DNA from 2 places in the Streptomyces sp. CA-179760 genome. Region 2 is predicted to be linked to the other one. Evidence: riboswitches for the same ligand, from Rfam matches in the RefSeq annotation. Region 2 holds a riboswitch; the other holds the start of a gene.

Region 1 (5,665 bases), 7.6 Mb from region 2:
CTCGGCGATGGCCTCCACGGCCCGTACGGTCATCAGGGACGGGTCACCGGGGCCGAGCCCCACCCCGTACAGCTTGCCGCTCACTCTTCCTCACTCGCGATCGCGTTGAGCGCGGCGGCCGCGATGGCGCTGCCCCCGCGACGGCCGCGCACGACCAGGTACTCCAGGCCCGAAGGGTGCGCGGCCAGGGCGTCCTTGGACTCGGCGGCGCCGACGAAACCGACCGGGACACCGATGACGGCGGCCGGCCGGGGCGCCCCCTCGTCGATCATCTCCAGCAGCCGGAACAGGGCGGTGGGCGCGTTGCCGACGGCGACCACCGAGCCCTCCAGCCGGTCCCGCCACAGCTCCATCGCGGCGGCGCTGCGCGTGGTGCCCAGCTTCGCCGCCAGCTCCGGCACGGACGGGTCGGAGAGCGTGCACAGCACGTCGTTGCCGGCGGGCAGCCGCTTGCGCGTCACGCCGCTGGCCACCATCTGCACGTCGGTGAAGATGGGCGCGCCGGAGCGCAGGGCCTCGCGGGCACGGGCCACGACGCCCGGGGAGTAGGCCAGGTCCCGTACGAGGTCGACCATCCCGCAGGCGTGGATCATCCGGACCGTGACCTGGCTGACGTCGGCGGGAAGGGCCGCGAGGTCCGCCTCCGCGCGGATGGTGGCGAAGGACTGGCGGTAGATGGCCGGGCCGTCCTTCTCGTAGTCGTACGTGGTCACGGTGTTCTTCTCGCTGCCTTCGGTCGTCGTGGTCGTCATAGGGGTCATGAGGTGATCGCCGCCAGGGCGGTGGCGAGTCGGGCGGGGACGTCCATCGAGGCGGTTCGGGGTTCCTGACCGCTCACGGCGGTGGAGAGCAGATAGCCGCCGCCCGGAGCGGAGACCACGTCGACGCGGTCGCCCCGGGGGTGTCCGCAGCGGCGTTCGCACCCCGACCAGTACAAGGGGAGGCCGCTCGGCCCGATCGCGTCGAGAGCCTCGGCCGCGTCGGTCCGTACGTCGGCCCGCGACTTGGCGCATCCGGGACTGCCGATGCAGGCACCGACCCGGAGCCAGGGGGAGCCGGGGTCGGTGACCAGGCCGGTGGCGGCGAGGCGGGTGAGGGACTGGTCCGGGTCTGTCCTCTGTGTGGGAAGAACCACACCGCGCCACGGAGTGAGACGCAGTTCACCGTCGGCGACGTGCGTCAGTTCCCGCCACTGGTGCGCCGACAGCCGTCCCAGAGGAACATGCACGGAGAGGCCGGCGCCGAGGACTCCCGGGGGCGGACCTGGCGTCCGGCCGGTCTCCCGGTCCCGCCGCTCGTGATCGATGCGGTCGGCCCGCAGCCGCAGGCCGACCGCATCGAGCAACTCATCGCCGGAAAGGGGTAGTTCGTCCACGCGCCAGCCGCGTGCACCGCTCGTCCGCGCCGCCTCCAGGAAGGTCTCCGCGGCCGCCAGAGCGGCCCGGGCCGCTTCCTCGGCGCCGACGTGCAGCGCTTCCCCGGCCGCTCCGAGCGCGAGTTCCGCGCCGCCGCCCACCGTCGCCCGTACCGTCACGTCGGCACCGAGTCCGGCCACGTCCCCGCGTCCGTCGTCGAGCGCGAACAGGAAACGCCCCGACAGGGCTTGTGCCGCCTCGCTCGCGCACAGCGCCGCGTCGAGGGCCGTCAGCCAGGGGCGTACGTCCAGCACGCCCTGCCCGTCGAGACCGGACAGGGGCGAGGCCACGATGTTGCGTACCCGCTCGTGCCCGCGCGAGGGCAGCAGCCCGGCCGCGTCCAGCAACTCGGCCAGCTCCCCGGCGCTTCCGTCCGGCAGACCGCGCAGTTGCGCGTTGCCGCGCGAGGTCAGATGCAGGTCTCCGTCGCCCAGCCGTTCGGCCACGTCCACGAGCGTCTCCGCCTGCGCAACGGTCAGCACACCACCGGGAATCCGGACGCGAGCGAGCGCTCCGTCGTCCGCCGCGTGCAGCCGCAGCGTCCCCGGACAGGCGTCATCGCGGTCTGGTGGGACCGCTGTGGCCTGGGGCGATGAGCGCGGGGCAGCCGTGGACATGGCGGCGAGCATACCTACCATCACACCTGGTGTATGCCGTGCCCTCTTCCCCTGGCACTTACTATGATCGCGGCGGATCATCCGGTCCGCCATCGCCACGACGGCGACAGGGGAGGAAGCCGGTGCGAGTCCGGCGCGGTCCCGCCACTGTGAGTCCGGCCCATGCGGCCGGGCGAGTCAGGAACTCCCTTCCCCGAAAGCTCGGCCTCGCCCGAGCAGGGGAGACCCCATTTCGAACCACCCGGGGCGCGGACACCCCGAGGAAGGCCGACGCCGCATGCTGCATTCATCCGGGCGCATCCTGCTCCTGTCGACGTCCGACACCGATCTGCTGAGCGCCCGCGCGGCCGCGGGTCCGGTGTCCTACCGCTTCGCCAACCCCTCCCGTCTCGCCCTCGACGACCTCCCCGGCCTTCTCGACGGTGTCGACCTGGTCGTCGTACGCCTCCTCGGCGGCATCCGGGCCTGGCAGGACGGCCTCGACCTGCTCCAGGCCGACGGCCGCCCGGTGGTCGTGCTCACCGGGGAACAGGCTCCGGACGCCCAGCTGATGGAAGCCTCCACCGTCCCCGTCGGCATCGCCGCCGAGGCACACGCCTACCTCGCCCACGGCGGCCCGGCCAACCTGGAGCAGCTGGCCCGCTTCCTCTCCGACACGGTCCTGCTGACCGGCCACGGCTTCGAGGCACCGGCGGCGGCACCCAGCTGGGGACCGCTGGAGCGCACGCCCCGCGACGGCGCCGACGGTCCGGTCGTCGCCGTGCTCTACTACCGGGCCCACCACATGAGCGGCAACACCGCCTTCGTCGCCGCCCTGTGCGACGCCATCGAGGACGGGGGCGGCCGGGCCCTGCCCCTGTACGTCGCCTCCCTGCGCGCCCCCGAGCCCGAGCTGATCGAGGAGCTCCGCTCCGCCGACGTGATCATCACCACGGTCCTCGCCGCCGGCGGCACCAAGCCCGCCCAGGCGTCGGCCGGCGGCGACGACGAGTCCTGGGACGCCGGCGCGCTCACCAAGCTGGACGTCCCGATCCTCCAGGCCCTGTGCCTCACGGGTTCGCGTGCCGCCTGGGAGGAGAACGACGAGGGTGTCTCCCCGCTCGACGCGGCCAGCCAGATCGCCGTCCCCGAGTTCGACGGCCGCCTCATCACCGTCCCGTTCTCCTTCAAGGAGATCGACGAGGACGGCCTCCCGGCCTACATCGCCGACCCCGAGCGCGCGGCCCGCGTCGCCGGAATCGCCGTGCGCCACGCCCGGCTCCGCCACATCCGGCCCGCCGACAAGCGCCTCGCGCTGGTCCTCTCCGCCTACCCGACCAAGCACTCCCGCATCGGCAACGCGGTCGGCCTCGACACCCCCGCCAGCGCGGTGGCCCTGCTGCGGCGACTGCGCGAGGAGGGCTACGACTTCGGCACGGACGCCGAGGTGCCGGGCCTGGCCTCCGGCGACGGCGACGAGCTGATCCGCGCGCTGATCGAGGCGGGCGGCCACGACCAGGACTGGCTCACCGAGGAGCAGCTGACCCGCAACCCGGTCCGAATCCCGGCGGCCGACTACCGCCGCTGGTACGCCACACTCCCCGGGGAACTGCGCTCGGCGGTGGAGGAGCACTGGGGTCCGGCGCCGGGAGAGATGTTCGTCGACCGCAGCCGCAACCCGGAGGGCGACATCGTCCTCGCGGCCCTCCGCTTCGGCAACCTGCTGATCCTGATCCAGCCCCCGCGCGGCTTCGGCGAGAACCCCATCGCCATCTACCACGACCCGGACCTCCCGCCGTCCCACCACTACCTGGCCGCCTACCGCTGGATCGCCGCCCGTGCCGAGGACGGCGGCTTCGGCGCCGACGCGATGATCCACCTCGGCAAGCACGGCAACCTGGAGTGGCTGCCCGGCAAGAACGCCGGCCTGTCCGCCGCCTGCGGCCCCGACGCCGCCCTCGGCGACCTGCCCCTGATCTACCCGTTCCTGGTCAACGACCCGGGCGAGGGCACCCAGGCCAAGCGCCGCGTCCACGCCACCCTCGTCGACCACCTCGTCCCGCCCATGGCCCGCGCCGACTCCTACGGCGACATCGCGCGCCTGGAGCAACTCCTCGACGAGTACGCCCAGATCTCCTCCATGGACCCCGCCAAGCTGCCGGCGATCCGCGCCCAGATCTGGACCCTCATCCAGGCCGCCAAGCTCGACCACGACCTCGGCATGGACGACCGCCCCGACGACGACGGCTTCGACGACTTCCTGCTCCACGTCGACGGCTGGCTCTGCGAGGTCAAGGACGCCCAGATCCGCGACGGACTGCATGTCCTCGGCAACCCGCCCAAGGGTGGCGACCACGTCAACCTCGTCCTCGCCGTCCTCCGCGCCCGCCAGATCTGGGGCGGCACCACGGCCCTGCCCGGCCTGCGCGAGGCGCTGGGCCTCGACGAGTCCGCCGCCACCCGCACGACCGCCGACGCGGCGGAGGAGAAGGCCCGCGCCCTGGTCCAGGCGATGGAGGACGCGGGTTGGGACCCGGCCGCCGTCCCCACCGAGCACGGCGAACAGGTCGCGGCGATCCTGGAGTTCGCGGCCCGCGAGGTCGTGCCGCGCCTCGCCGCGACCACCGCCGAGATCGACCACGCGGTCCACGCCCTGAACGGCGGCTTCGTCCCGGCCGGCCCGTCCGGCTCCCCGCTGCGCGGACTGGTCAACGTCCTGCCGACCGGCCGCAACTTCTACTCCGTCGACCCCAAGGCCGTCCCCTCCCGCCTCGCCTGGGAGACCGGCCAGGCACTCGCGGACTCCCTGCTGGAGCGCTACCGCACCGACAACGGCGAGTGGCCCACCTCCGTCGGGCTGTCCCTGTGGGGCACCAGCGCCATGCGCACGGCGGGCGACGACGTGGCCGAGGCCCTCGCCCTGCTCGGCATCCGCCCGGTCTGGGACGACGCCTCCCGCCGCGTGACCGGGCTGGAGCCCGTCCCCGCGGAGGAACTGGGCCGCCCTCGCATCGATGTCACCCTGCGCATCTCGGGCTTCTTCCGGGACGCCTTCCCGCACACCATCGGACTGCTGGACGACGCCGTACGCCTCGCGGCCTCGCTCGACGAGCCGGCCACGGTGAACCACGTCCGGGCCCACGTCGAGGCCGACCTGGCCGAGCACGGCGACGAACGGCGTGCCACCACCCGCATCTTCGGCTCCCGCCCCGGCACCTACGGCGCCGGCCTGCTCCAGCTCATCGACTCCCGCGACTGGCGCACCGACGCCGACCTCGCCGAGGTCTACACGGTCTGGGGCGGCTACGCCTACGGCCGTGAGCTCGACGGCCGCCCGGCCCGCGAGGAGATGGAGACGGCGTACAAGCGCATCGAGGTCGCCGCGAAGAACACGGACACGCGCGAGCACGACATCGCTGACTCCGACGACTACTTCCAGTACCACGGCGGCATGGTCGCCACGGTCCGCGCCCTGCGCGGCACGGCGCCCGAGGCGTACATCGGCGACTCGACCCGCCCCGAGACGGTCCGCACCCGCACCCTCGTGGAGGAGACCTCGCGCGTCTTCCGCGCCCGCGTGGTCAACCCCAAGTGGATCGAGGCGATGCGCCGCCACGGCTACAAGGGCGCCTTCGAACTGGCCGCCACGGTGGA
Region 2 (5,665 bases):
GCGCACCCGCGCAGCCCCGGCGAGGAACAGTTCGCGCTCGCCGCCGAACTCCTCGCCCTCCTGGGGGACCGGACCCGCCTCGCCCTGCTGCACGCACTGACCAGGTCGGAGGCCGACGTCACGACCCTCACGGAGGAGTGCGGGGCGGCCCGGCCCGCCGTCAGCCAGCACCTGGCGCGATTGCGCCTCGCGGGTCTGGTGAACACGCGCAAAGAGGGCCGCCGGGTGATCTACTCACTCCGTGACGGCCATCTGCGCCGGCTGGTGGACGAGGCGCTGAACGTGGCCGACCACCGTCTCAGCGACCGTCCCCCGCACGACTGAGTCAGTACCGCGCGGCTGTCCCCAGATACTGCTCGGCGAAGGCCGCGGCCGCCGTGGGTGAGGTGAACAGGCGGCGCAGCCGGGCGAGCGTGGTGCCCGCGCGGAACGGGTCGCCCGCCGCCGTGCCGTGGTACACCTCGGAAAGCCACTGCGAGAACTCCTGGTAGTCCCACACGCGCCGCAGGCACGCCTGCGCGTAACCGGCCAGAGGGCTCTCGTCACCCGTGGTCAGGCGGGCCACCAGGGCGTCGCCGAGCAGGAAGGCGTCGTGCAGGGCGAGGTTCATGCCCTTGGCCGCGATGGGGGCGACCAGATGGGCCGCGTCGCCCGCGAGGTGGAGCCGGCCGTGCACCATCGGCTCGACCACGTAGTCGTGCATGTCCAGCACGCGCTTCTCGATCAGCCGCCCCTCCGTCAGCGGCGGCACGCCGGCCGCCCCGAGCCGCTGCCGCAGCTCCGCCCAGACGCGCTCGTGCGGCCAGTTCTCCGGGTCGTCACCCGGCGGGCACTGGAGGTAATAGCGGGTCACCTCCGGGCTGCGGGGCATCTGCCCCGCGAAGCCGTTCTCGTGGCAGCCGAACAGCACGCAGTCGGCGGACGGCGGCGCCTCGGCGAGCAGCGCCAGCCAGCCGATGCCGTAGTCGTGCCGCGCGACCCGGACCCGATCCGGCGGCAGCGACGCCCTCGTCACTCCGCGCGCCCCGTCGCAGCCGGCCACGAAGTCGCAGTGCACGACCCGCTGTTCACCCGTGTCGGGGCAGGTGTACGACACGGACGGCCGGTCGGTGTCGAGGTCGTGCAGCTCCACGTCGCGGACCCCGAAGCGGATCTCCCCGCCGCGCACGTCGGCGTACTCGCGCACCAGGTCCGTCACCAGCAACGGCTGCGGGTAGACGAAGTGGTGACTGCCCGTCATCTCGCCGTAGTGGAACCGGTACCGCTCTCCGTCGAAGCGGAACTCGCACGCGGTGTGCAGCTCCGCGCGGTCCAGCAGCCTCCGGGCGAGGCCCCGTTTCTCCAGTCCCCGTACTGCCCACTCCTCGATGATCCCGGCCCTGGGCCGCTGTTCGATGAACTCCCGGGTCTCGGTCTCCAGCACCAGACAGTCCACGGAGGCGGCCCGCAGGATGTTGCCGATGGTCAGCCCGGCGGGACCGGCGCCCACGACGACGACCGGGAAACGGCGGGGGGAATCTGAGTCCGCGGGCGGGGAGGCGTGGGTCATGCGCTCATTATGGGAGCGGGGGCGTCGGACGTGAACGTCACCCGACCCGCGGGATCTCGATCGCGGGACAGCGGTCCATCACCATCTCCAGGCCCGCGGCCCGGGTGCGGTCGTGCGCCGGCTCGTCGACGACGCCGAGCTGGAACCACACCGCCCCCGCGCCCTTGGCGACCGCCTCGTCCGCGACCGCACCGGCGAGGTCGCTGTTCACGAACACGTCCACGACGTCCACGTCGAAGGGGATGTCCGCCAGACTCGCGTACCCCTGCTCGCCGTGCACGGTCTCCGCCTTGGGGTGCACGGGCACGACGCGTTTGCCGTACCGCTGGAGCACCGCGGCGACGCCGTACGCCGCGCGCTGCCGGTTCGACGACAGGCCGACCACGGCCCAGGTGTCGCCGAGCTCGGTGAGGATCCTGCGGACCGTTGCGTCGTCGCCGTACACCGGCGGCCTCCTCGGGAGTCGTGGAAGAGCTGCTGTCCGGCCAACGACGCGGGGCGCGGGGTGATTCCCCGATGGCCACCGTGATAGCTTGCCGAGGCCAGTCGAACCCATGTACGTGGGTCAGGGAATCCGGTGCGAATCCGGAACTGACGCGCAGCGGTGAGGGGGACGGGCGGGGCCGCGGCCACTGAACGGCTCGATGTCGTACGGGAAGGCGCCCCGCACCGGGTGAACCCGAGTCCGAAGACCTGCTGGCAGCCCCCGCGGCCGGCCGGCGGTGGGGGAGCACCGTACGACCGGGCTCCGCGATCGGGCCCTCGACGTCTGAGGACTGGTTTCCTTGCCCCTCGCCCGACCTGCCCGCGCCGCCGTCCTGCTCGCGGCCGGCTCCCTGCTCATGACCGGCTGCGGGGGCTCGAAGCCCACCACCACGAAAGCCGTCGTCACGCTCGACAACGGTGGCCGGAAGGTCCGAGTCGACAAGGCGCCCCGGCACGCCGTCTCCCTCAACCAGGGCACCACCGAGATCCTGCTCTCCCTCGGCCTCGCCGACCGAATGGCGGGCACGGCCACCTGGACCGACCCCGTGATGAAGGGGCTGGAGAAGGCCAACGCGAAGGTGCCGCGCATCGCCGAGAACAACCCCTCCTTCGAGCGCGTCCTTGACTCCGAGCCCGACTTCGTCGCCGCGTCCTTCGTCTCCACCCTCGGCAAGGGCGGCGTCGCCACCCGCGACCAGTTCGAGAAGCTCGGCGTGCCCACGTACGTCTCCCCGTCCGACTGCGCCGGCAAGGACAACTCGGGCGGCGGTGACGGCAAGCGCGACAAGGCGCTGGGCATCGACGCCGTCTACGGCGAGGTGCGGGACCTCGCCACCGTGTTCGGAGTGAAGGACCGCGGCGACAAGCTCGTGGCCTCCCTCCAGCAGCGGATGAAGAAGGCCGCGCGGGGCGTCGACGCCTCCGGCGTCTCACTGTTGTACTGGTTCGCCAACTCCGAGTCGCCCTACCTGGCCGGCTGCTGCGGAGCGCCCGGCATCATGACCCGCGCCCTCGGCGCGAAGAACGTCTTCGACGACACCCACGAGGAGTGGCCCCAGGTCAACTGGGAGACGGTCGCCGACCGTAACCCCGACGTCCTCGTCATCGGTGACCTGACCCGCGACTCGGAGACCGCCGAGTCGGCGAAGCGTAAGATCGCCTTCCTGGAGTCCAACCCGGTCACCAAGAACATGGACGCGGTCAAGCACAAGCGGTATGTGCTGCTCAGTGGGCAGGCCATGAACCCGACCATCCGCACGGTCGAGGGTGTGGAGAAGGTCGCGGCCGGACTGCGTGAGTTCGGGCTCGTGAAGTGACCCTCCGCGGACCGGCCCTCGGCCTTGGGGGTGCCTTGCTGCTGGTGGTCTCCGTGGCCCTGGCGATCACCATCGGACCGGCCGACCTCCGGGTCGGGGACGTGTGGTCCGTCGTCGCGTCCCACCTCGGGATCGGAAGCTCAGACCTGACGCCGATCCGGGACGGGATCGTCTGGCAGCTGCGGCTGCCGCGCACCCTGCTCGCGGCCGTGTGCGGGGCGGGACTCGCCGTGTGCGGGGCGGTGATGCAGTCGCTGCTGCGCAACCCGCTCGCCGATCCGTTCGTGCTCGGGGTGTCCTCGGGCGCCTCCACCGGCGCGGTCGTCATCGTCGTGCTGGGCGTGGGCGGCGGTGCCGTCTCGGTGTCCGCGGGCGCGTTCCTCGGCGCCCTGGTCTCCTTCGCCCTGGTCCTGCTGCTCAGTCACACCCTCGGCGACACGACCGACCGGGTCGTCCTCGCGGGCGTCGCCGCCATGCAGCTCTTCTCCGCGCTCACCTCCTTCGTGGTGCTGACCGCCGCCGACGCCGAGACGACCCGGGGCGTGCTGTTCTGGCTCCTGGGCTCACTCGGCGGGGCCGGCTGGACCGACGTATGGCTGTGCTTCGCCGTCCTGGCCGTGGCGCTGGTGGTGTGCCTGTCATACGCCCGTACCCTCGACGCCTTCTCCTTCGGGCAGGACGCGGCGGCCGCGCTCGGGGTGTCCGTGGCCCGCACCCGCCTGGTGCTGCTGTGCGTCACGGCCCTGCTCACGGCCGCCCTGGTCAGCTCCGCCGGGGCGATCGGCTTCGTCGGGCTGGTCCTGCCGCACGCCGCCCGGGCGCTGACCGGACCCGGGCACGCCCGGCTGCTGCCGGTCACCGCCCTCGCCGGCGCGGTGTTCCTGGTCTGGGTCGACACCCTGGCCCGGACGGTCCTGGATCCGCAGGAGGTGCCGGTGGGGGTCGTGACATCGCTGATCGGGGTGCCGGCGTTCGTGGCGGTGCTCTACCGGACGCGGAGGGTGCGGTGACCGGGACACAGACCGGTGAGACGGAAACGCCGGTGAGAGCCGGGCTCCGGGCCGACCGGGTCAGCCGCCGTACCGACGGACGCCTCATCCTCGACGGCGTCGCCCTCGCGCCCGAACCCGGCTCCACCGTCGGCGTCCTCGGCCCCAACGGCTCCGGCAAGTCCACGCTGCTGCGGCTGCTGGCCGGGCTGCTCACACCGACCGCCGGAGTCGTCACCCTCGACGGCACCCCGCTGGGCGACCTGCCCCGCCGCACCGTCGCCCGCCGCCTCGCCATGGTCGAGCAACAGGCCGACACACAGGTCGAGCTGACGGTTCTGGACGTCGTACGGCTGGGCCGGGTCCCGCACCGCCGGGCCTGGACACCCGCCTCGGCGGACGACGAGCGGGCGATCCACGCCGCCCTGGAGCGCACCGGCCTCGCGGCCCGGGCCGCCCAGCCCTGGCACACTCTCTCCGGCGGCGAACGCCAGCGGGTGCAGATCGCCCGCGCGCTCGCGCAGGAACCCCGGGAGCTCCTCCTGGACGAGCCCACCAACCACCTCGACGTCCATCACCAGCTGGACCTGCTCGCCCTGGTCACGGGTCTGCCGGTCACCACCGTCGTCGCGCTGCACGACCTCAATCTCGCGGCGATGTACTGCGACCGGGTCGTCGTCCTGCGCGGGGGGACGGTCGTGGCGGGCGGCGCTCCGGGGGACGTCCTGACCGAGGAGCTCATCGCGGAGGTGTACGGGGTGCGGGCCGCCGTCAGCCGTGAAGGGCCCGAGCAGCGGCCTCACGTGCGCTTTCTGGGCACGCTGGCCTGAGGCCCCTGGTCCGGGTGGCGGGGCTGCCATGGGTGGGGCAATTCTCGCCACGGTGACCGGAAAACGCCGAACCTGCCCGCGTGCGCCCCTCCACCCGCCTACGCTCGCCTCGTGCTGCGCATCATCGACGCCCGTACCGGCGAGCCGGTCGACGCCGCCCCGGCTCGCCGGGGCCTGACCCGTGTCGAAGTGCACGCGCCCGGCTCCGACACCACGAACCTGCGGGTGCTGCTCGTCGCCGACCTGCTCGTCCGGGCCCTGGAGCTCGGCGGCACACCGGTGTGGGCGCTGCTGACCGGGGGACGGCGACAGGCCGAGCTGCGGGCGGAGGCCACCGCCCTCGGCATCCGGCCGTTCGAGGACAGCCCTGACGTGAGCGCCGGGCTGGGCGAGGCCCAGGTCGTCCATGTGGCCGTCGAAGGCGGGGCGGCGACCGGTGGTGTGCGGATCGATGTCGCCCCCGCGCATCCCGAGGGTCCGGGCATGCCGGACGAC

The links. Region 2 has a riboswitch for cobalamin ahead of ACQEV8_RS07065 (ABC transporter substrate-binding protein). Riboswitches for the same ligand answer to the same signal wherever they lie in the genome.
Region 1: another riboswitch for cobalamin. It lies ahead of cobN (cobaltochelatase subunit CobN); the one in region 2 lies ahead of ACQEV8_RS07065 (ABC transporter substrate-binding protein).

The regions. Positions count from the first base shown of each region.
Region 1 covers NZ_JBNJLZ010000001.1:9,183,039-9,188,703, forward strand. The annotation lists gene ACQEV8_RS41550 (precorrin-2 C(20)-methyltransferase) at 1-84, opposite strand, end outside; gene ACQEV8_RS41555 (precorrin-8X methylmutase) at 81-752, opposite strand; gene cobG (precorrin-3B synthase) at 758-2,044, opposite strand; cobalamin riboswitch at 2,089-2,239, shown strand; gene cobN (cobaltochelatase subunit CobN) at 2,310-5,665, shown strand, end outside.
Region 2 covers NZ_JBNJLZ010000001.1:1,612,011-1,617,675, reverse strand. The annotation lists gene ACQEV8_RS07080 (ArsR/SmtB family transcription factor) at 1-324, shown strand, start outside; gene ACQEV8_RS07075 (4-hydroxybenzoate 3-monooxygenase) at 326-1,549, opposite strand; gene ACQEV8_RS07070 (CoA-binding protein) at 1,587-1,994, opposite strand; cobalamin riboswitch at 2,076-2,264, shown strand; gene ACQEV8_RS07065 (ABC transporter substrate-binding protein) at 2,335-3,351, shown strand; gene ACQEV8_RS07060 (FecCD family ABC transporter permease) at 3,348-4,361, shown strand; gene ACQEV8_RS07055 (ABC transporter ATP-binding protein) at 4,358-5,170, shown strand; gene ACQEV8_RS07050 (hypothetical protein) at 5,282-5,665, shown strand, end outside.